Regions from separate parts of the Lacticaseibacillus jixiensis genome, predicted to be linked through region 3. Evidence: riboswitches for the same ligand, from Rfam matches in the RefSeq annotation. Region 3 holds a riboswitch; each other region holds the start of a gene.

Region 1 (7,864 bases), on a different contig from region 3:
CGATTGGTGAATCGGGATATTAGATTGCACGATGAAGGAACCCAACGCAGGTTTGGTGATATGTGTAAGCTGACTTGAACTGACGGCGAGTTTTACACAGCTCGATGCTCAAGGCCGATCCCGTATCGTGACGTTTCCCAGGAAATATTTCTCGGGACTAAGAAGTTTAAGCAATGAGCTCCCAGTCGTGTTGAATACAGTAAAAAGTCTGCCGATTCCGTGCATTAATGCAAGGAATCGGCAGACTTTTGCGTATCGATAGATTGTTTCGCTTATTGGTGAAAGACTTATAGCAAATGTTCCAGCCCAACCACCAAAGTATCGAGGGTTTGGACTTTCTCAATGGCCACGGCGACACCGGACATGAAGGACTTGCGGTCAAAGGAGTCTTGGCGAATGGTCAACGCTTCACCAGGTGCACCGAATAAGACTTGTTCATGGGCGACATAACCTGGCAGCCGCACCGCGTGAACTGGCACGCCGTCGATTCTCTCGCCATGGGCGGGATCGTCGGTGGTTGGCCGCGGGTCGCTGGTACGGGCGGCGGCGATCATTTGGGCGGTGGCTTTGGCGGTGCCTGATGGGGCATCGAGCTTGTCTTCATGGTGCATTTCGATGACTTCTGCGTCTGGGAAGTACTTAGCCGCTTGGGCAGCGAATTGCATCAACAATACCGCGGAGATACCGAAGTTTGGCGCAATCAAGCCGCCAATATGCAGCTTAGCGGCTTGTTCGATCAAGCGCGCCTGATCGGCTTGGGCCATGCCGGAAGTGCCGACCACTGGATGCATGCCGGCGTTTAAGGCGGCTTCGATGTTTGAGGCAACTGCTTTTGGGGTAGTGAAGTCGACCCAAACATCGGCGACGCCAGGTTCGATTTGATCGTAAGTCGACCACACCTTCACGTCAGAAGCTAAACCATAAGCGGCAGGGTCCACGGCGACTACCGGGTTGAAAATGGCAGTCAGCTTGAAGTTGTCATGGGTCTTGAGCATGTTGACGACATTCTGGCCCATGGCACCGGGAAAACCAGCAACAAGTACATTGATCATTGAGCAGTGACCTCCTGAGATAATGCGGTAAGGGATTCGACACCAAGCTTTTCGGCCAGGCTTTGTTCTTGTGCTTTGCTCAATGGCAATAGCGGCAGGCGCGGTGTGCCAACGGCAAAGCCGGCAGCATTTAGCGCGGCCTTAGTTGGCGCAGGGGATGGCCAAGCAAACAAGGCGGCCATCTTCGGCAACAAAGCGCGCTGCAGTTGGGCCACAGTGGTCAAATCGCCGCGACGCAAGGCGGCTAGCGCTTGGGCCATTTGGGCACAATACAAGTGGCTGGCCACAGAGATCACCCCGGCGCCGCCTAGTGTTTGCACCTGAATGAATTGAGCGTCTTCGCCGGTCCACACGTGAAAATCAGCCGGGGTGGCATCAACGATTGCGGCAAATTTGTTCAAGTCGCCGCATTGCTTGATGCCGGCGATGTTGGGATGCTTGGCCAAAGTTGCAACAGTGGCCACTTGCATGTCCACGCCGGTGCGGCCAGGAATGTTATAAATCACCACTGGGACGCTTGCAGCGTCGGCAATGGCGGTGAAATGGGCGATCATGCCAGCTTGATCAGGCTTGTTGTAATAAGGCACCACCGCTAACAAGCCGTCGACGCCATCAATGGCTGAAACTTCTTGAGCCAAGGCGACGCTTTGCTTGGTGTTGTTGGAGCCGACGTTGGCGATCACGGCGCCGCGCTTATCGACGATTGCGGCAAAGCGCTTGAATAATTCCAGCTTCTCTGCATGCGTCAATGTCGGTGATTCACCGGTGGTGCCGCCAACGACGAAACCGTCGCTGCCTTGTGCTAACAGGTGGTCGACCAGCGCGGTCAACACATCATAGTCAATTTCGTCATTTGCATCAAACGGTGTGACGATCGCCGTGATCAATTCTGCATTCAACATGATGAGTCCTTCTTTCAATATCACGCCACAAGTTACTCAGCCATCCGGTAGGTCATAAAGCCGCTGATCGCCGCCACCCCAGGGGCAATGGCGGCTTCATCAGGCGCCAAAGCTGCGGTGTGGAGTTCGTGGGTATCGTTGACCCCTAGCCAAAACATTGTGCCAGGGATCTTGTTTAATAAGTAGCCAAAGTCTTCGCCAGTCATGACGCCAGGGGTGTCGATGAAGGTGACCTCTGGCTGGTTTTGCATGTAAGTGATGAAGCGCTTGGTCGTTGCGGGGTCATTTTCCACTGGGTAGTAACCGCCTTGGTTCAACTCGATGTTCACGGTGCAATCAAAGCTTTCTGCCACGCCGGCAGCCACTTGGCGCAGGCGCTTTTGCAAGTATTCCAAGGCTTGTTGGGTGAAGCCGCGCAAGGTGCCTTCGATGCGGGCGTTGGCGGCGATGACGTTTCTGATCGTGCCGGCTTCGACTTTGCCTAAGGTGATCACCGCTGAATCTGTTGGCGCAATGTTGCGCGCCACAATGCTTTGCACTTGGGTGATGAAATAAGCCGCAGCCACTACTGCGTCATTGGCATTCTGCGGGAAGGCGGCGTGACCGCCGCGGCCGATGATGTCAACGTTGATTTCGGTGGTGCCGGCAAACAAGGTGCCCATGGTGGTGCCGATCGCACCAGCCGGCAAATCAGGGCGGTCATGCAAGCCATAGAATTCATCGACATGCCATTCGCCTGCAAATACACCCAGATCATACGCGCGCTTGCCGCCGTATTCGGCTTCTTCTGCCGGTTGGAAGAAGAAGATCAAGTTGTCTTGCGGCTGCTGCTTTGCAAAATGGGCCAGCACCCCTAAGGCCACCGTCATATGGATATCGTGCCCGCAAGCATGGGCGATGCCAGGATGTTGTGACGCGTAAGGCAAGCCCGTGGCTTCTTCAATCGGCAGCGCATCGATGTCTGCGCGATAACCCAGCGTGCGCTTAGGCGCTTGGCCTTGGACTTTGACCAGCAAAGCCGTGGGCAATTCCGGGATCTCGCGGATGGTGAGATACGTTTGCGGCAGGCTTTGAATGATGCTTAACAAGTAAGCGTGGGTTTGGGTTTCATGCAAAGCCAATTCTGGGATCTGGTGCAAATGGCGGCGGATCTTGATGAGGTCTAACATAGGCTCACAGCTTCCGCAATGCGTCGACTAAGGCTGTTTTGTCGCGAGTTTGGTCGTTGGCGACTTTGATCACCTTGGCTGGGACGCCGGCGACGACGGCGTTTTCCGGTACGTCTTCAATGACCACAGCCCCGGCTGCCACCACTGCGCCGGCGCCGATTTGGACACCTTCTAAAACCACGGCGTTGGCGCCGATCATCACGTTATCGCCAACGCGCACCGGTTCGGCGCTGGCCGGTTCGATCACGCCGGCTAAGACAGTGCCGGCACCGATGTGGCAGTGTTTGCCGACTTGCGCGCGGCCGCCAAGCACAGCGCCCATGTCGATCATGGAACCGTCGCCGATTTCGGCGCCGATGTTGATGATGGCGCCCATCATGATCACGGCGTTATCGCCAATGGCCACTTGGTCGCGAATGATCGCGCCAGGTTCGATGCGGGCGTTGAAGTTGCGCACATCAAGCAGCGGTACGCCGGTGTTGCGCCCGGCGGCTTCGACGTATTGGTCTTTGATTGCCGCAGCGTTTTGTTCAAGCACTGGCTTGATCTGCGCCCAATCGCCGATAACCGTACCTTGATGCTTGCAATAGAAGGTGTGCACCGATTCGGGAAAATGCAGCTGGGTCAAGTCGCCTTTAAGGTAAACTTTCACCGGGGTGGTTTTCTTGGAATTGGCAATGGTGTTGATCACAGTTTGGGTGTCTAAAGTTGGCATGTGAGTTGTTTCCTTTCCTTATTAAAAGCGGCGATCAGTTTTGGCTGTCATAGCGTAAATCATTGTGGATCAGATCCGCATAGGTTTCATGGCGCACGACCAGTTGGGCGTGGCCGTTTTCGGCAAAGACGACAGCGGGGCGGGGGTTGCGGTTGTAGTTGGAAGCCATTGAGTAACCGTAAGCGCCAGTGGCCAGCACCGCCACCACGTCGCCAGCCTTGGTGGCAGGCAGCTTGGCGTGATCGATCAAGATGTCGCCGGATTCGCAATACTTGCCGACCAAATGCACATCTTCAACAGCCGGCGCATGCGGCGCATCTGCTTTAACCGCTTCGTATTCGGCTTGATACAACGCCGGGCGAATGTTGTCGCCCATGCCGCCGTCAACGGCGACATACGGCCGCAAGCTTGGCACATCTTTGCGGCTGCCTACGGTGTACAGCTGATAACCGGCCGGGCCGACAATCGAGCGGCCTGGTTCGATCCACACGGCAGGCGTGGCAAAAGGCAAGTCTAAGCCTTTTAACGTCTTTAAGATCGCTTCAACAAAGTCTTCGGCTGGCAGCGGTTCGTCGCCTTCAACATAGCGAATGCCAAAGCCGCCGCCAACGTTTAAGACCCGCGGCACAAAGCCCAGCTGCTTGTGCCAATCAGTTAAGATCGAAGCCAGCTTCTTGGTGGCGCCGATGAAGCCGTCTAAGGCGAAGATCTGACTGCCGATATGGGCGTGAATGCCTGACACATCCAGTTGCGGATTAGCTAAAGCACGGCGAGCGGCTTCTAAGGCTTGGCCGGAGTCGACGTCAAAGCCGAACTTGCTGTCGGTTTGACCGGTGGAGATGTAAGCGTGGGTGTGGGCGGAGATCCCAGGCGTCACCCGCAACAAGACGGCTTGCTTGCGAGCTGGTTCTGCTTGCAGCAACTCACCAAGCAGATCCAGTTCATCGAAGTTATCGATGATAATGGTGCCGACATGAGCGGCCAAGGCTTCTTGCAGTTCTTGGCGCGACTTGTTGTTGCCATGGAAGGAAACATCTTGCATTGGGAAATCTGCAGCAATGGCGGTGGCCAGCTCGCCGCCGGAAACGACATCGACATGGCAAGCTTCTTGGGCGGCAACTTGATACATTGCGATGGTCGCGAAAGCTTTGCTGGCGTAGCTCACGGCGTAATCCACGCCTTGTTCTTCAAACACCCGCTTGAACGCGCGGATCTGGCGGCGAATGGCGCCAACGTCATAGACGTACAATGGGGTATGGAATTCTTCGGCGATGTCTAAGGCATCAACATCACCAATGGTCAAATGGCCTGCAGCATTAGTTGTGATTGACATGGTAGTACACTCCTTTATGGCTGAGACAAAAAATAAGGCCCTTTTGTTTGGTTGCTACCAAACAAAAGGGTCCCATTGTGGGTCGATCGTCTGGATAGCGCCCCGCCAATATTGTTGGCGACAGTGTAGCCGCTTTTCACGTCTACCCCAACAACTGACGTCACCACAACGTCAGCGTTTCGGCGACCGCCCCTTTCAGCCGATGTCATTGCAGCGTGGACTGCTCGATCGGCGTACTATTGTTGGTCGCAACCTCTATCTCGTATTTATCATGAGTCTATAATAAAACTCGGCGTTCGTCAAATCGAATTTGCCCAATTATTGCCCCAAGCGGCCTGGCGCGGGCTAAAAATATATTTTGTTCTAATAATGGCCGGCAAAAATGCCACATTTTTGCATTAGTCGCGCTAGGCGTCGTGGCGAATGTGTGTTAGACTTCTTCTCAAAATCACAATTATTCACATCATTTACTCATGACGGGGGCGTTTCTAATGCGCGTAGTTAAGTTCGGCGGGTCCAGTCTGGCCGATGGCACACAATTTGATAAGGTCGTGGCGATCATGAAAGCCAACGCCGCACGCCAGGTGGTAGTCACCAGTGCACCTGGCAAACGGTATCATGACGACATCAAAGTCACTGACTTGTTGATCACTTATGCCAAACAGGTCCAAGCTCATGCGGAATACGCCGCGACGGTAGCGGCGATCGTTGAACGCTACCGCCAAATCGCCGCGCATTATTTGCTCGACGATGACGTGATCGCCCACATTCACCAAGAAATCGCGGATTTGGCGCATGAACAATTCAAGAACGCCGATTATCAAATGGCTGCCTTCAAGGCTCACGGCGAGAAGCTCAACGGCTACTTGTTATGCGCAGTGCTTAACGCCAGCGGCATCAAGGCCGCTTATGGCGAACCTAAGACTATTGGCTTAACCGTCAGCGATGACCCTAACGACGCAGAGGTCCTAGCAACCACTTACGCGCATTTGGCCAAGTATCAGCGGCCGGATGGGATCTTGGTGGTGCCAGGCTTTTATGGCTATACCGAAGCCGGTGCGATCGCGACGTTTTCTCGCGGCGGTTCGGATATCACCGGGGCGATTTTGGCGCGCGGCTTTGATGCTGAGTTGTATGAGAACTTTACTGACGTGGATGGCGTATTTGCCGCCGATCCGCGGGTCGTGAAGAACCCGGCGCCGATCGCCACCATGACTTATCGGGAAATGCGGGAGCTGTCTTATGGCGGCTTCGGGGTGTTCCATGATGAAGCGATCTTGCCGGCCATTGACGGGCAGATCCCGATCAACTTGAAGAACACCAACGAACCTGACCACCCAGGCACCATGATCGTGCCGGAAGCCGGCTTCACCCCGCAACATGCGGTGACTGGCATTGTGTCCTCGGATCACTTCTCCGCGATTTATCTGCATCGCTACTTGTTGAACAAAGAAGTCGGCTTCACCTTGAAGCTGCTGCAGATCTTCTACGAACACGGTATCAACTACGAACACATGCCCAGCGGGATCGATGACTTAACCATCATCATCGACAGCCGCCAATTAACACCTGATATGCGCACCGAATTATGCCAAGAGATCCAGGATAAAATGCACCCAGATGTTTTGCAATGGATCGACGACTACGCCATCACCATGGTGGTAGGCGAAGGCATGGCCAAACGCATCGGCTTGATCCAGCGGGTGCTTGCGCCGCTGGTTCAAGCCGGCGTGCATGTCACCATGATCAACGAAGGCGCCAGCCAGATCAGCTTGATGCTTGGCACCTCTAAACGCCAAGCCAACGCTGCAGTCAAAGCGATTTATAACGCGTTCTTCATTCCAGTCAACCAACAAATGGAGGGATAACATGGCCCAATTATTGAAAGTTCACGGCTCCGACAATGCCTTCTTCTTGCTTGATCAAACCCGGCTGGCTCAGCCGCTTGATGCCGCAACGCTGATCGCGCTGACCAAGCGCCTCACCGATCGCCAAACCGGGTTGTTAGGCGGCGCTGATGGCATGCTGGTGGTGTCACAAGCACCAGATGCGGCAGGACGCATGACGGTGATCAACAGCGACGGCACTTACGCCAAGATGTGCGGCAACGGCTTGCGCACCGTCAGCCGCTATCTCAGCGAACAAACCGGCCAAGATGAATTTACCGTGCAGACTGAAGAAGCCAAGCTGCGTGTGCATCGCGCCGCACCATTGGCCCAAGGCGTGCCGGCCTTTGGCGTTGAGATCTCACCAGTCAGCTTCGAACAAAAGGCGCTGCCTTTTGCCCAGCTTGGTCACACCCAGATCATTGACACAGTACTTGAAGCGCTGCATCCCAGCTTGCACTTCACCGCTATTGCCGTACCAAATCCGCATTTGATCGCTTTTGTCCCAGAAGCTGAGCTGAATGGATCAACCTTAGGGGACTTAGGCAAGCGCCTGAACGCGCCGAACCCGTACTTCCCAGAAGGGGTCAATGTAACGTTTGCCACGATCACTGGCCAATCCGAGATCTTCGCGCGGACTTATGAACGCGGCGTGGGCTTCACCAACGCTTGCGGCACCGGGATGTCGGCTACCAGCTTGGCATTGGTCTTGACCCATCCAGATGTTGCTGAGAAAAACCAGCCGATCACGGTTTATAATCCAGGCGGCATGGTGCACACTGTGGTTCATCAAGAAGCCGACGGGCG
Region 2 (7,864 bases), on a different contig from region 3:
AAGGTGGATTTCCCAGAACCGGAGCGGCCAATGATGGAGACAACTTCGCCTTGGTGGACGTCGAAGTTGATGTCAGTCAAGACTTCATGAGTCCCGAAGGCTTTCTTGAGGTTCTGCACTTGAATGATCACGTCGCTCATTTTCCCGCCTCCTTAGGGGTTTGGATCTGCATTTGGTTGTTCATGACGTTATAGTTCTTCGGCCCATCGATATGCTTTTCGATCAAGCGGAACAAGCGGCTGATGGTGAAGGTCAAGATCAAGTAGATGCCGCTGACGATCAGGTAAGTGTGGAAGAACTGGAAGTTCTGGCCCGCCACCGTTTCGGCAGAGAAGAACAGTTCGGAAACTGAAATGACAGACAGCACCGACGTATCCTTGATGTTGACGATGAATTCGTTGGTGACGGCTGGCAGCGAGTTGCGCACCGCTTGCGGCAAGATGACTTTCATCATGGTTTGCAAGTGGGTGAAGCCCAGCGCATGCGCGGCTTCAAACTGGCCTTCATCCACGGAGATGATCCCGCCGCGGATAATTTCAGAGATATACGCCCCGGTGTTGATCGAGACGATCACTAAAGCAGCCATGGTCTTGTTCATGTTGATGCCAAAAGCTTGGGCAGCCCCATAATACAAGACAGCGGCTTGCACGATCATTGGCGTGCCGCGGAAGACTTCGATATAAACTGCCAGCAGCCAGTTGATCACAGCTTGTAAGCCGCGCTTGCCTTTGGCTTTAGGCTTGGGGATGGTGCGGATGATGCCGACTAACAAGCCGATGATGAAGCCGACGATGGTGCCGACCAAAGAAATCAGCAAGGTCATGCCGGTGCCGCGCAGCAGCATCGGACCGTAGTGCTTCAAGATGTTCATGAACCAGTTGCCTTGGCTGGCGGTGTTTGGCTGCACAGCCACGGCTTCTTTCATCATCTTGTTGCGCTCGGCAGTGGAGATCTTGGCCAATTCTGCGTTGATCTTGGCCTTATCAGGATCTGCTTTGCGCAAGCCAATGGCCAAATCGACGTCTTCTGGGTTGGTTTTGAAGCCGTTGGCCTTAGAGAACTTGAGGTAAGTCAGATCTGGGTTGGCGTCTTGGGCGGTGATGCCTTCTGGGACTTCAGAGACATAACCGTCGATGGTGCCGGATTCCAAAGCCACCCGCATGGCAGGGAAGTTGTTCATGGCTTCTTCTTTAATGACGCCTTTCATTTGCTTGATGGCTTGATAATGGAAAGTCGACAATTGCGCGGTGATCTTGGCGCCTTTGAAGTCTTTGATGCTTTTGGCTTTGGCGAACTTGGAATCACGCCGCACCACCACCGTCAGCTTGGAGGCATAGTAGGTGTTGGTGAAGTCAATGGTTTTGCGCCGTTCTGCAGTTGGCGACATGCCGGCGATGATCGCGTCGATTTTGCCGGAAGTCAAAGCTGGCGGCAAGCCGTCCCAGCTGGTTTTGACGACGATGACTTTCTTGCCGATGGCTTTGGCCACTTTCTTGGCCATTTGCACATCGTAGCCATTGGCGTATTCGCTGGAGCCTTGGATCTTCACCGCGCCGTTAGCGCTGGTGGATTGCGTCCAGTTAAACGGCGCATAGCCGGCTTCCATGCCGACTTTCAAGGTGCCGCTGGCGCTGACTGGAGCCGGCGCAGCCAGCGCCAAGAACATGGCGATCGCTGCGATGACCCCGCTAAGGGTGAGCCACACTTTCTTCATAACAAGTTCCTCCTTCGTGTTTTGCCAACCGAAGGAATAGAGAGAACATAAAGAGGACCGACAATATTAGAAAATTGTCGGTCCCCGATTTCGTTGTTAAACCAAATCTAGCGCTCCGCATTGCTGCGACAGTCCAAGCGATGTTGTCGCTTGGCCCAACCTAAGGCGCGCCGAATCGCGCCGAAGATTTCGGCGGGGATGCTTAAGGCAATTTCAATGGGCTTCGGCCCTCCATTGCGTTCGTCACCACCCGCGACCTCTATTTCTTGGTGGATATTCACTTGTCTGGCGTTGAGTATAACCCAAGCAGTCACCAACCGTCAATCACCCATGGCCGCTAAGCTGACATCAGCCTAAGTCGTAAGGGATATCCTACACCAACAACTCAAGAACAAGGAAAACGATTGCCGAAAATTAAGAAGCGTTTTCTCTGTTAGTAACGCATGTAAATCGCCGCTGACGTGCAAACGCCGAGCTTATACCGGCCCGCTTTTACCGGCTTTGCCTGCATTCATGCAAGCTTTAGTCCAGAAAAATTAACAAAAAAATATTCGGCTCAGTCCCAGCGGCATAGACCTTTCATGAAAACGCTCGATTTTACGTCAAGAAAGGGATTGCAAAACCCGCGGGAGAACGGCATACTAATTTCTGGGGATTCATTTACCGGTCATATTCTGCGCACTTTTATTATTTATTCAGCGCAGCGTAGACTGCACCCAAATATTATTTAGGAGGCGACAAACAATGGTCGGAATCATTCTTGCTAGTCACGGGCAATTCGCCGCTGGCATCAAGCAATCTGGTCAGATGATCTTCGGTGAGCAAGAGAAAGTCGAAGCAGTAACTTTCATGCCTAACGAAGGCCCAGACGACCTCAAGAAGCACCTTGAAGAAGCCATTGCGAAGTTCGGCGAAGACGACGAAGTGTTGTTCTTAGTCGATCTGTGGGGCGGTTCACCATTCAACCAATCCAACGGTTTGTTCGAAGCACATAAGGACAAGTGGGCAATTGTCACAGGGTTGAACCTGCCAATGCTCATTGAAGCTTATGGCTCACGTCTGTCGATGACCTCGGCACACGAAATCGCAGCACACTTGGTGGAAGCAGGGCGCGATGGCGTCAAGATCAAGCCGGAAAGCCTGGAGCCAAAGCCTGCAGCTGCGGCTGCACCAAAGGCCACTGGCGGCAATGCCGGCAAGCCAGGCAAGCTCGAATACGTGCTTGCCCGTATCGATTCTCGTCTGTTGCATGGTCAAGTCGCAACTGCTTGGTCCAAGTCTGTTAAGCCAACGCGTATCATCGTTGTTTCTGACAACGTGGCCCGCGATAAGCTGAGAAAGCAATTGATCACCGACGCCGCACCTGGCGGCGTCCATGCCCATGTTGTGCCAGTTGATCAAATGATCAAGATCGCCAAAGACGATCAGCACTTCGGCGGCGAACGTGCACTGCTATTATTCGAAACGCCTCAAGACGCTTTGCGTGCCATCGATGGCGGCGTACCGCTTAAAGAGCTCAACGTTGGTTCCATGGCGCACTCTGCAGGTAAGGTACAGCCTAACAAGGTCTTGGCTTTTGACCAAGATGACATCGACACTTTTGGTAAGTTGAAGGCTGAGGGCATCAAGTTTGATGTTCGCAAGGTTCCGACTGATTCCAAGGATAACATGGACGCGATCTTGAAGAAGGCGCAAGACGCCTTGAACGCGGCTAAATAATTATGAAGCGCTGTTGAAGCGCACGACTTTTCCTACAAAAAGGGAGGATACTACAATGTCTTTGAATTTCATTCAAATCATCCTAGTCCTCATCGTTGCATTCTTAGCTGGGATGGAAGGGATTCTTGATGAATTCGAATTCCACCAACCAGTTGTGGCTTGCACGTTGATCGGCTTGGTTACTGGCCAATTAGTGCCATGTATCATCTTAGGCGGCAGCTTACAGATGATCGCTTTAGGCTGGGCGAACATCGGTGCCGCTGTTGCGCCTGACGTTGCCTTGGCATCTATCGCATCTGCTATCATTCTGGTTCTTGGCGGCCAAGGTAAGGCGGGCGTTTCTGCCGCCGTTGCGCTGGCTGTGCCGCTGGCCGTTGCCGGCTTGCTGCTGACGACTTTGGTTCGTACCATTACCACTGGTATTGTGCATATCATGGACCACGCTGCTGAAGAAGGTTCCTTCTCCAAGATCGATTTATGGCAATGGATCGCCATTTCCTTACAGGGTCTGCGTATCGCGATTCCTGCCGGCTTCGTCTTAGCCGTTGGTTCCGGTCCTGTTAAGGCAATGCTTGATGCAATGCCGACTTGGTTAGTTGATGGCTTGTCCATTGGTGGTGGCATGGTTGTTGCCGTTGGGTACGCCATGGTTATCAACATGATGGCAACTGCTGAAGTATGGCCATTCTTCGCCATTGGCTTCGTGCTTGGCACTGTTACTGAGATCACCTTGATCGGTCTTGGTGCGATCGGTGTCGGCATTGCCCTCATTTACTTGAACTTGTCTAAGATGGGCGGTTCTGGCTCCTCCGATGGTGGTGCAAGTACCGGTACAGGTGATGCCGTTGGCGACATCATCGACAACTATTAGAAGGAGGTAGAACACAATGGCTGATCAGATCAAATTAACCAAAAAAGATCGTTGGGACGTCTGCTGGCGTTCAACCTTCCTGCAAGGTTCTTGGAACTACGAACGTATGCAAAACGGTGGCTGGGCTTACTCCTTGATCCCTGCCTTAAAGAAGTTATACACGACTAAAGAAGACCGCGTGGCTGCTTTGAAGCGTCACTTGGAATTCTTTAACACTCACCCATACTTGGCTTCGCCTGTTATCGGGGTTACCTTGGCGCTTGAAGAAGAACGTGCCAATGGCGCACCTGTTGATGACGTTACGATCCAAGGTGTCAAAATTGGGATGATGGGCCCGCTGGCTGGTGTCGGCGATCCTGTCTTCTGGTTCACGGTTCGTCCTATCTTAGGGGCCTTGGCTGCTTCCATGGCCATGTCCGGCTCCATCATCGGTCCAATCATTTTCTTCGTGGTTTGGAACATCATCCGGATCGCCTTCCTGTGGTACACGCAGGAATTCGGTTACAAGGCTGGTTCCAAGATCGCCGACGACTTGTCTGGGACCATGTTGCAAGATGTTACCAAGGGTGCTTCCATCTTAGGGATGTTCATCTTGGGTTCCCTGGTTGAACGTTGGGTTTCTGTCAAGTTCACGCCAACGGTTTCTGATGTTAAGCTTGATAAAGGCGCTTATATCGACTGGAATTCTCTGCCAGCTGGCGCTAAAGGTATCCAAAAGGCCTTACAAGATCAAGCGGCTGGTTTGTCTTTGACTGACCACAAGATCACCACTTTGCAACAGAACTTGGATTCCTTGATTCCAGGTTTGGCCGGCTTGTTGGTAACCCTGCTTTGCATGTGGTTACTCAAGAAGAAGGTCAGCCCGATTATCATCATCTTCGGCCTGTTCATTGTTGGTATCGTCTTGCACGTCCTGAAGGTTATGTAATCAGTTTTGGCAAGATTTCTGCGACTCGGGCATTCGTGTCCGGGTCGTTTTTAGTACCAGAGCGGAGCAGCCCGCACTTAGCGGTGGATATAAGGCGGGATGGCAGTTGGGCGGTTTTGGCCCAATTGACGTCACGACTTATATCACGCCGCATTGGGCTGCGCAGCTCGACGAAGAAACCAGTGCGCGCCACGGAGCTCGACGAAGACCACAGTCGTATCAGGCGTGGACTTGGCAAAGCCCGGACAGGTGTTGCTTCGGTGCGCGGGGAAAGCGTCGGCGCAGGCTGTGCGGCCGGTTCCAACCACGCAAAGTGCGCGTGTTTTCCACCTAACTTTTGAGCTTTGCACTCGCCTGCGGCTCGCCTTGCAAATCTCAAAAGTTGCCGCGATCAGCATAGCGAGCCAAGCACAAACCGCTTGTCTCACTGAGCTGATCGTTTCACGGCCTGACCGACGCTTTCCCCGCGCACCTACGCAACACCTGTCCTCCAGCATTCGAATCAGGTTATCTGATTGTTCGATGAACCGAAGTTGGCATGAGATGCATTGAGGGATTATTTATCAATCTTGAAGCACTGCAGTGTTGGCAGTGCAGTTTGACGAAGAAGCCAGCGCGATGCAAGGTTGGTTTCATGATGTGTCTCAGACTGGATGATTTGGTCTAAGTGACGCCACAGCATCTTCGCAATCGCAAAGCACCGCACTTGACGATTGCGGGTAGCACACGAAACAGTCTTAAGCCCGACGCCTGCAAGTTGCCGGGTCTGGTATAATGTAAGCAGAATAAGAGGGGAAACGGTGATTATCAATGGTCGAATCAGTTGTCGCTAAAGTTGAGTCGTTGAATTCTAAAGTCGAATACGAGACCAGAGGTACCAGTTACATGGGGCTGGGCGATTATGGCAAGATCATGGTCGGTGATCACGGTTTCGAATTCTATGACGATCGCAACATCAAGAATTACATCCAGATCCCGTGGAACGAAGTCGATGTGATCATCGCCTCGATCATGTTCAAAGGCAAGTGGATCCCGCGCATGGCGGTGCGTACCAAGAAGAACGGCACTTATACGTTCTCGTCGCATGATCCTAAAGCATTGTTGCGGGCTTGTCGCGAACATATCCCAGCAGATCACATCGTGCGGTCTTTGACTTTCTGGCAGGTGCTTAAGCCGGCGATCAAGAACTTTCCGACGATCATGCGCAACTTGCCGCAAACAATCAGTAATATTCCTAACAAGCTGCGCAAAATGGGCAATAAGCGCGCCAAATAATTGGCGAAGCATCGGTCACCTGAAAAGGCGGCCGATTTTTTTATGGGGTTGAATATTATTGGCGGCAAGCTTTGGTTGATGATAGGATGGAACCAGCGAAGATCTGGCAAGTCCATGGACGAGCGACCGGCATCGACGTATCTCGTCGCGGGGATACCGCGCGTTGTGGAGGAAGAAAGCTCATGGATGAATTATTTGCGCATGCGCCGGTACCTAAGGCGTACATGCACTTGGCACTGCCGGTGGTGTTGGGGATGGTGGCCAGCATGGTGTACAATCTGGCAGACACTTTCTTTGTCGCCCAAACCGGCAATGCTGATTTGGTGGCAGGGGTGACGTTAGGGGCACCGTTGTTTTCGTTTATGCTGGCGGTAGGCGACATTTTTGGGTTAGGCGGTTCAGCACTGTTGTCGCGGCTGTTAGGTGATGGTAAGCGCCAAGCGGTGCGGGCGTTGTCGAGTTTCTGCTTGTATGCGGCGATCGGCTTGGCGTTGGTGATCACCGCGGCGTTGCTGCTGTTCAAGCAGCCGATTTTGACGCTGTTAGGCGCAACTGCAGCCACGCGCGGGTATGCAGGGGATTTCTATACCATGCTTTCGCTTGGCGCAGTGTTTATCATCGTCTCGCTGGTGCCTGGCAACATCATTCGTACCGAAGGCTTGGCGCAACAGTCGATGATCGCGACGCTGGCCGGTACGGCATTGACGATCGTCTTAGATCCGGTGTTCTTGTTTGGCTTGCATTGGGGCGCAAGCGGCGTGGGCTTGGCCAATGTCTTAGGTTATGCGCTGAATACCGGCTTGTTGTTGTGGTTTACGCAACGCCGTGCCCAATATCTCAGCATTGAGCCGCAAGTGGCCAAAGCCAGTAAGCAGGCGCTGTGGGCGATTCTGGCAATCGGGATCCCAGCCAGCTTGACGAATTTCATGCAAAGCTTAGGCACAATGCTCTTAAACCAGCGTCTGGCCGCTTACGGTGCTAATGCGATCGCTGCGATGGGCATTGCGCAGAAAGTCTATATGATCGTGATGTTGATCATGGTGGGCTTTGCCTTTGGCGCCCAGCCGTTGATTGGTTATAACTTCGGCGCCAAGGCGCATCAGCGCTTGCAGGCGATTTTGCGCTTTGATTTTAAAGTGGAAATCGGTTATGCCGTCGTGGCTGCGGCGTTGTTGATGCTGTTTGCCAAGTCGCTGGTGGCGCTATTCATGGATCAGCCGCAAATCGTGGCGATGGGCAGTTTGATGATGCGGGCGCTATTGATCACGACGCCGTTTATTGGGGCGATCTTGGTGTTCACCACCGTGTTTCAATCAGTCGGCCAGCCGCTTGGGGCGTTGGTCATGGCTGTCGCTCG
Region 3 (7,864 bases):
ATGTCCTTGGGCAAATCGACCACCACCGGTCCTTTGCGCCCGGATGTCGCGATGGCAAACGCCTCTTTGACGATCCGTGGCACTTCTTCAATGCTGCGGGCTTGAAAACCCGCTTTCGTCACCGAATGCGTGAGGTTTAAGATATCGACCTCTTGGAACGCATCAGTGCCGATCATTCTAGTCCCGACTTGGCCGGTGAAAATTACCATCGGCACCGAGTCGCGCATGCCATCGGCGATCCCAGTAATGGCATTGGTGGCCCCTGGTCCGCTGGTGACAAACACGACGCCGGTTTTATTCGTCGACTTGGCGAAGCCTTCTGCCGCATGGGCGGCTCCTTGTTCGTGTCGCACCAGGATATTATTGAAGTGTTTTTGATACATCACATCATATTCTGGTAAGATCGCGCCACCGGGATATCCGAAGACAACATTGACGCCTTGCTCGACTAACGTGTTGATCAACAGTTCTGCACCGCTAAGCTCTGCGACGACACTTTGCTGCGGCTTACTTGACTGTTTCATTTGCATTGATTCACCTCCTCTCTATGATTAAAACCAGATTAGCTTTTGGTTAGAAATCATGTCTTTTAATTTACTATAATTTCATAAATAGTCAAGAGGTTTGGCAAAAGTTTTTTGGAGATTTTTAAAAATAACCGTTCAAAGCCTGATATAACAAGGTTTATCGAAAACTGATTTTTTAAGCCTAGCGCTTCTGTCAACTTTTCGTACCTGTCGTTTCGCGAGGACTCGTTCACATTTGATGGCAGTTAACATGACGCGTCGGCTGCCGACTAACTCCTTGATCAAAGCATGAAAAAAGGCTTTGCCCCGCGATCTTGATCAGATCGTCAGGCAAAGCCTTGCCAATACGCTGCTAAAAACAATTAAAGCGTGAATGATGTAAAAATGAGGAAACTCTAACCAAATCCTTGGGCGGAACTCGGCGGCAAACTCGTGGCCGCCTCTTGATTCAACCGCCGCATTGCCGCAGCTTGATAAACTTCATTCAACCGGGCTTGATCATTGCCCAGCTCATACATGACAATGGTCATCACCTCAAAGTTGGTGAAGAAACGCGCCTGCGACGGCACTGTTTGCAGCCATTGGGCAAACGCCATTTCAAAATCGTCAACGGTCAAAGCCATGCGCGCCAGCAGCTCTGTCAGCAATTGTTTCTCGAAGTTGGTGATCTTCAGCCAAGACGTCTCATAATTAAAATTCTCCAATGACACTTCCGCGCTGACATCCAACTCCCGGTAAATCAGCTGCATCAACGTATGTAACGCGGGATCGTCATGATGCGTGCTAAACTCCAGCTTCAACTGCTGACGCAGCAACAAGGCGCAATAATCGTTATCCGATGCCGCCACAGCATTGGCATACGTATCTTGCAGCAAGGCCACAACGAGCTTGTAGCCTCGCAATGTGCTGTGTGCCGCCTTGTGCTTGGCCGTGGTGAAATCCACCACCCCAGGCAAATAGTACTGATGGATCCATAACCAGTCTGAAATATCCGCCAACGCCTCGCGCCCTTTAGCGGTCAATTCATATCCGGCCACCACCTGTGTCAAATAATGGTGGTTGATCAGCTTGTTCAATAATCTTTGTGGCTGCAAGTGGTAGCGTTCTTGCCACTGCGTTGAGTCAACAACGGTCATCGCATCGTCCATTGTGACCAGATATAAGAATACTTTTACTTCTGGTGTCATCCGCATGCTCAAGCCCCCAACAAGATCTTCTGACCAAATTGTAGCGGTAAAAGAAAGCGTTGTCAACAAAGGCCCCTGCCACCATCATCCCGCCTTAGAAAAAATGCACCATTTCACAATCAGCCCGCGCTTGCCGCGATTTGACCACTGACCTCAACGCCCCATAAACAACGGAAATATCGAAAAATCTCCTGCATTCACAAAATACCGCATCTCTTGCACCCAAAATTCAGCTTTACCAACACAAAAGCGGCAAGCCCCCGATTTAAACATCGAAAACTTGCCGCTTAAATTAGGATTTCACACCCTGTGCGCTGAATTTTCCTATCCTGATGCCAATAACAAAGGAGCGGTGAGGCGCAGGCGCGCGGGGCAAGCGTCGGTCAGGCCGTGAACCGTGTGGCATCTAGTAAGACTCGTGCACTTGGCGAGGCTTACTAGATGCCACACGCGGCAACTTTTGAGATTTGCAAGGCGAGCGCAGCGAGTGCAAAGCTCAAAAGTTAGGCGGAAAACACGCAGCGACGTGGAGCGCAGCGGAGCTAGTTGCGCGTTTGCAGCCGGCCGCACCGCCTGCGCCGACGCTTGCCCCGCGCGCCGAAGCCTCAACGCTCCGGGATCTTCGTCGAGCGCCGCTGCGCTTTGGTTACTTGCGATGTTCGCGATGCGGGGTCAAGTCCACTTCCGCAAGCGGGATCAAATGCGTCTTGTGTTTGACCTTATACCACACCAACAACACGATAAACAATGGGATCGACATGTAAGATACCAACAAACGGCCGATTTCAAAGTGTTTCACCGACTGCAAGTCTTGGCCCAAGATCACCACCAAACTCATCAGAATTGCCAAGATCGGCCCGATCGGGAACCATTTGGCGTGATAAGCCAATTCTGACAGATCATGACCTTGCAACATGAACGCGCGCCGGAAGCGGTAATGTGACACCGCGATCCCCAACCATGCCAAGAAGCCGGTCAAGCCGCTAGCTGCCACCAACAGCTGATACACACTAGGCCCCATGATGCTGGATAAGAACGTCAACGCCCCTACCGCCGTGGTCACCAACAAAGCCGGCAGCGGCACGCCGCGGCTGTTGGTTTTGCCAAAGATTCGCGGGGCAAAGCCGGAATTGCCCATTGCCCACAACATGCGTGTGGATGCATACATCCCCGAATTGGCACTGGACAACACCGACGTTAAGATCACCGCGTTCATCACCGAAGCCGCCCCAGCCAAGCCAATGCGCTTAAACACCAAGGTAAACGGCGAAATCGCCACATCACTGGCGCTGGCGCCAAGCAAATTCGGCGACGTGTAAGGAATGATCGCCGCAATCACCGCAATGGCTAAGATATAAAACAACAAGATTCGCCAGAACACCTGCTTGATTGCCTTGGGAATACTGGTTTCCGGCGTTTCGGACTCGCCGGCAGTGATGCCGATCAACTCCGTGCCTTGAAACGAGAAGCCAGCCACCACAAACACCGACAATGTCGCCGGCCAGCCGCCAACAAAAGGCGCCGCTTTGATCGTGTAGTTGTGAAAGCCGATTTTTGAACCGCCAAGGATCCCCACAATCGTCATGATCCCTACCGCCAAGAATACCAGCACAGTAATCACCTTGATCAGTGACAACCAGTACTCGGTTTCGCCAAAGCTTTTGACAGAAATAATGTTGATCACAAAAATCAACAACAAGAAACTTAAACTGAAAATCCACCCTGGCACTCCAGGCAGCCAGAAATGCATCACAATCGCAGTCGTGGCAATGTCCACGGCCACAGTGATCGCCCAGTTGAACCAATAATTCCACCCTAAAGCAAAACCCACCGCCGGGTCGACGAAGCGGCTGGCGTATTCAGAGAAACTGCCAGACACCGGGATATAAGTCGCCATTTCCCCAAGGCTGGTCATTAGGAAAAATACCATCACCCCAATGGCCAAATAAGCGAGGATCGCCCCGCCTGGCCCAGCCGTCGCGATTGCGCCACCGCTGGCGACAAATAATCCGGTACCGATTGAACCGCCTAACGCGATCATCGACAAGTGGCGCGTTTTTAACTCACGGCGCACCTGCGTATGTTGTTCTTGACTCACGATCTATTCCCTCACGATCTCCATTATCGGCGTTGATGATCCATTGCGCCTGAAAGAAACCGTTCAGACCAAATAGCGCACCGCCAAGCGACAGTCCAAGCGGTATTTCCGCTTGGCCCAAGTCGTGAGTGCCAATCACGGCTTTCGGCGCCGGCCCCTTTTGACAGCTGTTGCGTCTTGGCAGACGTCTCAACAGCTGCGACTAATGACCGGCGCAACCTCTATTTTTACCGGATAATAGTATAACAAAAAGCCGCCGGCATTGGCCAGCGGCTCTCAGGACGTTCTCATTTACTTCTCAGCTAATTTGATATCTTCGACGATCTTGTTGCCTTCCAGATCTTCTTTCTGGAAATCGGCATCTTCAACTGGCAAGTGCAAGCGCAAGTCAGAGAACTGCTGCAAGCCTAAATCTGCTTCAGCCACATCCATTTGCAACAAATGCCCGCCGAACTTGTGGTCATCACTTAAGAAATGCAAGTGAAAACCAGGCGCCGAAACGCCGGCATACAGTTGCGGAGAATAATAGCCCACCACTGTACCAGTGACATCGTCGGCTTCAAACAAAGTCTGTGCTTCAGCGGTTTGGCGCAGCGTAGGATATGGTGCCGTTTGGGCGCCGACCACGCGCGTTTGCACATGGTTGAAGCGGCCATGCATCCGGACACCTGCGAAAGTGTTGCGCGTCTTCAGCACAGATTCGATTTCAGGGCGAATGTCGGCATCCTTAAAGTTGTGCACCATTTCAGCGTGTTGGAACTGCGCATAATGCACATTGGCAAAAGGCACCTTCTCGTCAGGCTGAACCACGCGGATCTTGCCAGAAGAAGCCACTTGATAAACCACGCCGTCTAAGATCACTAATTCACCGTCTAAACCGGCCAGCGTGCCGATCCCAGTGTCCCCGTGCCGCATCAGCTCCCCAATGGAAAGCGTCCCGGCAAATAAGCCAGGTACTAGATTAGCCAAGGTCCCGTGTTGGAATAACAATGAACTCATGATGTCCCTCCTGTAAGGCGTGTTTCGTTCGATGGGTTTATTATACGCCTTGCTCAAAACAAAATGCAACACAGATGGTAATCTGTTACACAAGTGATTGATTACACAATCATAAACAGTGTAATATCAAGGAATTCCCCCGATGATTGTGCACGATAAGCTGATACATTATAATTCTTGATCTACCATCAAACTTTGTGAAGTCAGCAAATATCACAACAAAACCGGCCTCAGCAAGCGGATCGATCCGCTTATTGAAACCGGCTTTGGTCAAGATTAGTACAGTTGATCTTCCAACATGGCTTGGCTGAGCTTGATGTTATCAGAATAGTCAACTGGGATATCAACGACCACTGGGCCGTTTGTGGCAAAGGCTTCGTCTAAGACCTTACCTAATTCGGTTGGCTTATTGACGCGCAAACCTTTGGCCCCAAAGCTTTCGGCATACTTCACAAAATCAACCGGCCCAAAGTCAACACCTGCGGCTTGGCCGTATTTCATTTCTTCTTGGAACTTCACCATGTCATAATGGCCATCATTCCAGATAATATGCACAATGTTCAAGTGACGGCGCACGGCAGTTTCCAGCTCTTGGCTAGAGAACAAGAAGCCCCCATCACCGGAAATCGATACCGCCTTTTCATTCGGCCGGACCAAACTGGCTGCAATGGCCCAAGGCAAAGCCACCCCTAAAGTCTGCATCCCGTTAGAAAACAGCAGGCGGCGTGGTTCGTAGCTGCGGAAATGCCGCGCCATCCAAATGTAGAAACTGCCGACATCAACGGCGACGGTCATATGATCATCAACCCGTTTCTGCAATTCGGCAATGATCGACAACGGGTGACTATAAGTTTGCGTCTCAATGGCCGGCGGTACATCGCGATCATGCAGCTTTTCTTGCAGCCCTTGAAGCACCGACTTGGTACCAGGTGCCACTTGGTAGCCGCGGACCAACGGCGTCAGAATGTCTAACGTTTGAGAAATGTCGCCGACTAATTCTGTTTCTGGTTGGAAGTTGTGGTCGATTTCAGCAGGCGCCGAATCGATCACCACGATACGGGCTTTGCCGTCTTTGTTCCAGTTGCGCGGTTCGTATTCCACTGGATCATAGCCGATGGTGATCACCAAATCGGCATCTTGCAACAGTTGATCGCCTGGTTGATTCCGGAACAAACCGACCCGGCCAAAGAAGTTGGCTTCTTGGGCATGGGAGATGATCCCGGCACCTTGGAAAGTTTCAACCACTGGCAGTTCCGTGACCGCCAACAAATCGCGGATACTCTTGGTCACTTCCGGGGAGCTGGCGCGCATGCCCAATAGCAGCACCGGCAGTTCAGCTTCTTTGATCTGTCGAGCCAAATAAGTCATATCTTCTGGACTGGCCGGGCCAAGCTTAGGGGCTTTCATTGGTCGGATCGGTGCGGAGTTCACCGGCGCATCCGTCACGTCTTGGGGTACCGACACGAAGCTGGCCCCTTGTTTGCCGGATTCGGCAGCTTGATAAGCATTGGCCAACATCTCGGAAATATTGTCAGGGTCTTGCACTTCGGCAGAATATTTCGTGATCGGTGCAAACAGATCTGCGTTGCGCATGCTTTGATGCGATGCGCGCTGCAAGTCGGCACGCTTGACTTGCCCAGAAATTGCCAATACCGGATCGCCTTCAGCATTGGCCGTAACCAAGCCGGTAGCCAAGTTCGACGCCCCAGGGCCAGAAGTCGTGATCACAACGCCAGGCTTGCCAGTCAAGCGTCCGATCCCTGCTGCCATAAAGGCCGCATTCTGTTCGTGGCGCACGACCACCAATTCCGGAGCGTTGGGGTTAGTGGGATGTTCCAATTTCTCAAACACGCGATCGATTTTGGCCCCAGGGATCCCAAACACATAGTCCACTTGATGGTTGGCGAGGCTGTCGACGATCAAGTCGGCGCCATAGCGTTGCTCTTCTGTCATGAATAAATCTCCTTTGTTCGTTTGTCTGTGTTAAAGATTACCACATATCTGTTACATTGCAATAGTGAATTTTTATGTGCAAGTAGCCATATTGGGCATTTTCTGTTATGTTTTCACAATTTATCTGTAGCATGAACAATTCATCACAAAATGCAAAAGCGGGCAACCCCAAGGGATTGCCCGCTTACTTTAGTCTGCTAAGGACAAGGTGATCTTGCCGATCCCGGCTGCCTCATCTGTCACATGAAAATCAAATTGAAACTTCTCAAAAATATGTTTGAGCTTAGCATAGTTCTCTTTATCAAATGAGCTGATGTTGCCATCAACCGTGACCACGTCGGCTTTGCGTGCCAAATTCAAGAAAGCTTTAAGCGCCAGCTGCGCCAGCCCCATGTTCTGGAAATCAAAAAATGCCAACCGGCTTTCGGAACCTAACGTCTCTAACACCGTGATGTGCATCTTGTTGGTCCAGCGATTGAAGTCAAACAGCAATTGTGATTGATATTCAGCCTTGGAATGACCGTATTTGTCGACATTCTCAAACGGCGTATACACGGAAACCGTGAAGCTGTTTTTCTGGCGGTCAGGCTTAAAGTCAGTATAAACGATGTACTGCGTGGCCTTAGTTTCGCCTTCCGGCTGCGGCTGATTCATGCTAGAGAGGATGGTAAATTGTGGATCTTTTTCGATTGCGGCCAAGCGCTTAGCGTACACCTGATCATACTCTGTCTGCGAACTCATTTTGAAACCTCCACCTGTGATGTTAGTTTCATTATAGCATTAAGTCGCTTACGCCACGCAAGTTCTTTTGAAATTGAAATGAAAAAATTAATTTGCGGCATGTAATGATAAAAAAAGTGAAGTTTCATGCACCTGCTAAGCGTCTGTAATAAGCCTCAGCCCGGGGCTGGCCTTGCGTCAAACCAAGCGGCAGCGGCACTGTGAATTGATATTCAAAGCCCGCCCGCTCAAGTAAGACAATGGAGCGCTGATTCTCAGGAAACACTCCTGCCCACAAAGCCGTCATACCAGATCGAAACAAAAAATCACTCAATAATTCAAGTGCTTCTGTCATGTACCCCTGACCCCACAGCGGCCTG

Evidence for each region. Region 3 has a riboswitch for lysine ahead of ACGG90_RS13915 (amino acid permease). Riboswitches for the same ligand answer to the same signal wherever they lie in the genome.
Region 1: it holds a riboswitch for lysine, as region 3 does, so the genes downstream of both, lysA (diaminopimelate decarboxylase) here and ACGG90_RS13915 (amino acid permease) in region 3, are expected to answer to the same signal.
Region 2: it holds a riboswitch for lysine, as region 3 does, so the genes downstream of both, ACGG90_RS02390 (ABC transporter permease subunit) here and ACGG90_RS13915 (amino acid permease) in region 3, are expected to answer to the same signal.

Annotation. Positions count from the first base shown of each region.
Region 1 covers NZ_BAAFPR010000015.1:54,225-62,088, reverse strand. Annotated here, with positions in the region: gene dapB (4-hydroxy-tetrahydrodipicolinate reductase) at 288-1,052, opposite strand; gene dapA (4-hydroxy-tetrahydrodipicolinate synthase) at 1,049-1,954, opposite strand; gene ACGG90_RS10205 (N-acetyldiaminopimelate deacetylase) at 1,987-3,123, opposite strand; gene dapD (2,3,4,5-tetrahydropyridine-2,6-dicarboxylate N-acetyltransferase) at 3,128-3,838, opposite strand; gene lysA (diaminopimelate decarboxylase) at 3,873-5,171, opposite strand; lysine riboswitch at 5,259-5,437, opposite strand; gene ACGG90_RS10190 (aspartate kinase) at 5,663-7,039, shown strand; gene dapF (diaminopimelate epimerase) at 7,041-7,864, shown strand, end outside.
Region 2 covers NZ_BAAFPR010000002.1:200,305-208,168, reverse strand. Annotated here, with positions in the region: gene ACGG90_RS02395 (amino acid ABC transporter ATP-binding protein) at 1-140, opposite strand, end outside; gene ACGG90_RS02390 (ABC transporter permease subunit) at 137-1,714, opposite strand; lysine riboswitch at 1,815-1,984, opposite strand; gene ACGG90_RS02385 (mannose/fructose/sorbose PTS transporter subunit IIA) at 2,459-3,433, shown strand; gene ACGG90_RS02380 (PTS mannose/fructose/sorbose transporter subunit IIC) at 3,489-4,304, shown strand; gene ACGG90_RS02375 (PTS system mannose/fructose/sorbose family transporter subunit IID) at 4,321-5,232, shown strand; gene ACGG90_RS02370 (DUF956 family protein) at 6,043-6,507, shown strand; gene ACGG90_RS02365 (MATE family efflux transporter) at 6,690-7,864, shown strand, end outside.
Region 3 covers NZ_BAAFPR010000035.1:647-8,510, reverse strand. Annotated here, with positions in the region: gene ilvB (biosynthetic-type acetolactate synthase large subunit) at 1-530, opposite strand, end outside; gene ACGG90_RS13920 (hypothetical protein) at 923-1,720, opposite strand; gene ACGG90_RS13915 (amino acid permease) at 2,361-3,755, opposite strand; lysine riboswitch at 3,878-4,044, opposite strand; gene budA (acetolactate decarboxylase) at 4,104-4,814, opposite strand; gene alsS (acetolactate synthase AlsS) at 5,088-6,764, opposite strand; gene ACGG90_RS13900 (hypothetical protein) at 6,954-7,505, opposite strand; gene ACGG90_RS13895 (GNAT family N-acetyltransferase) at 7,630-7,864, opposite strand, start outside.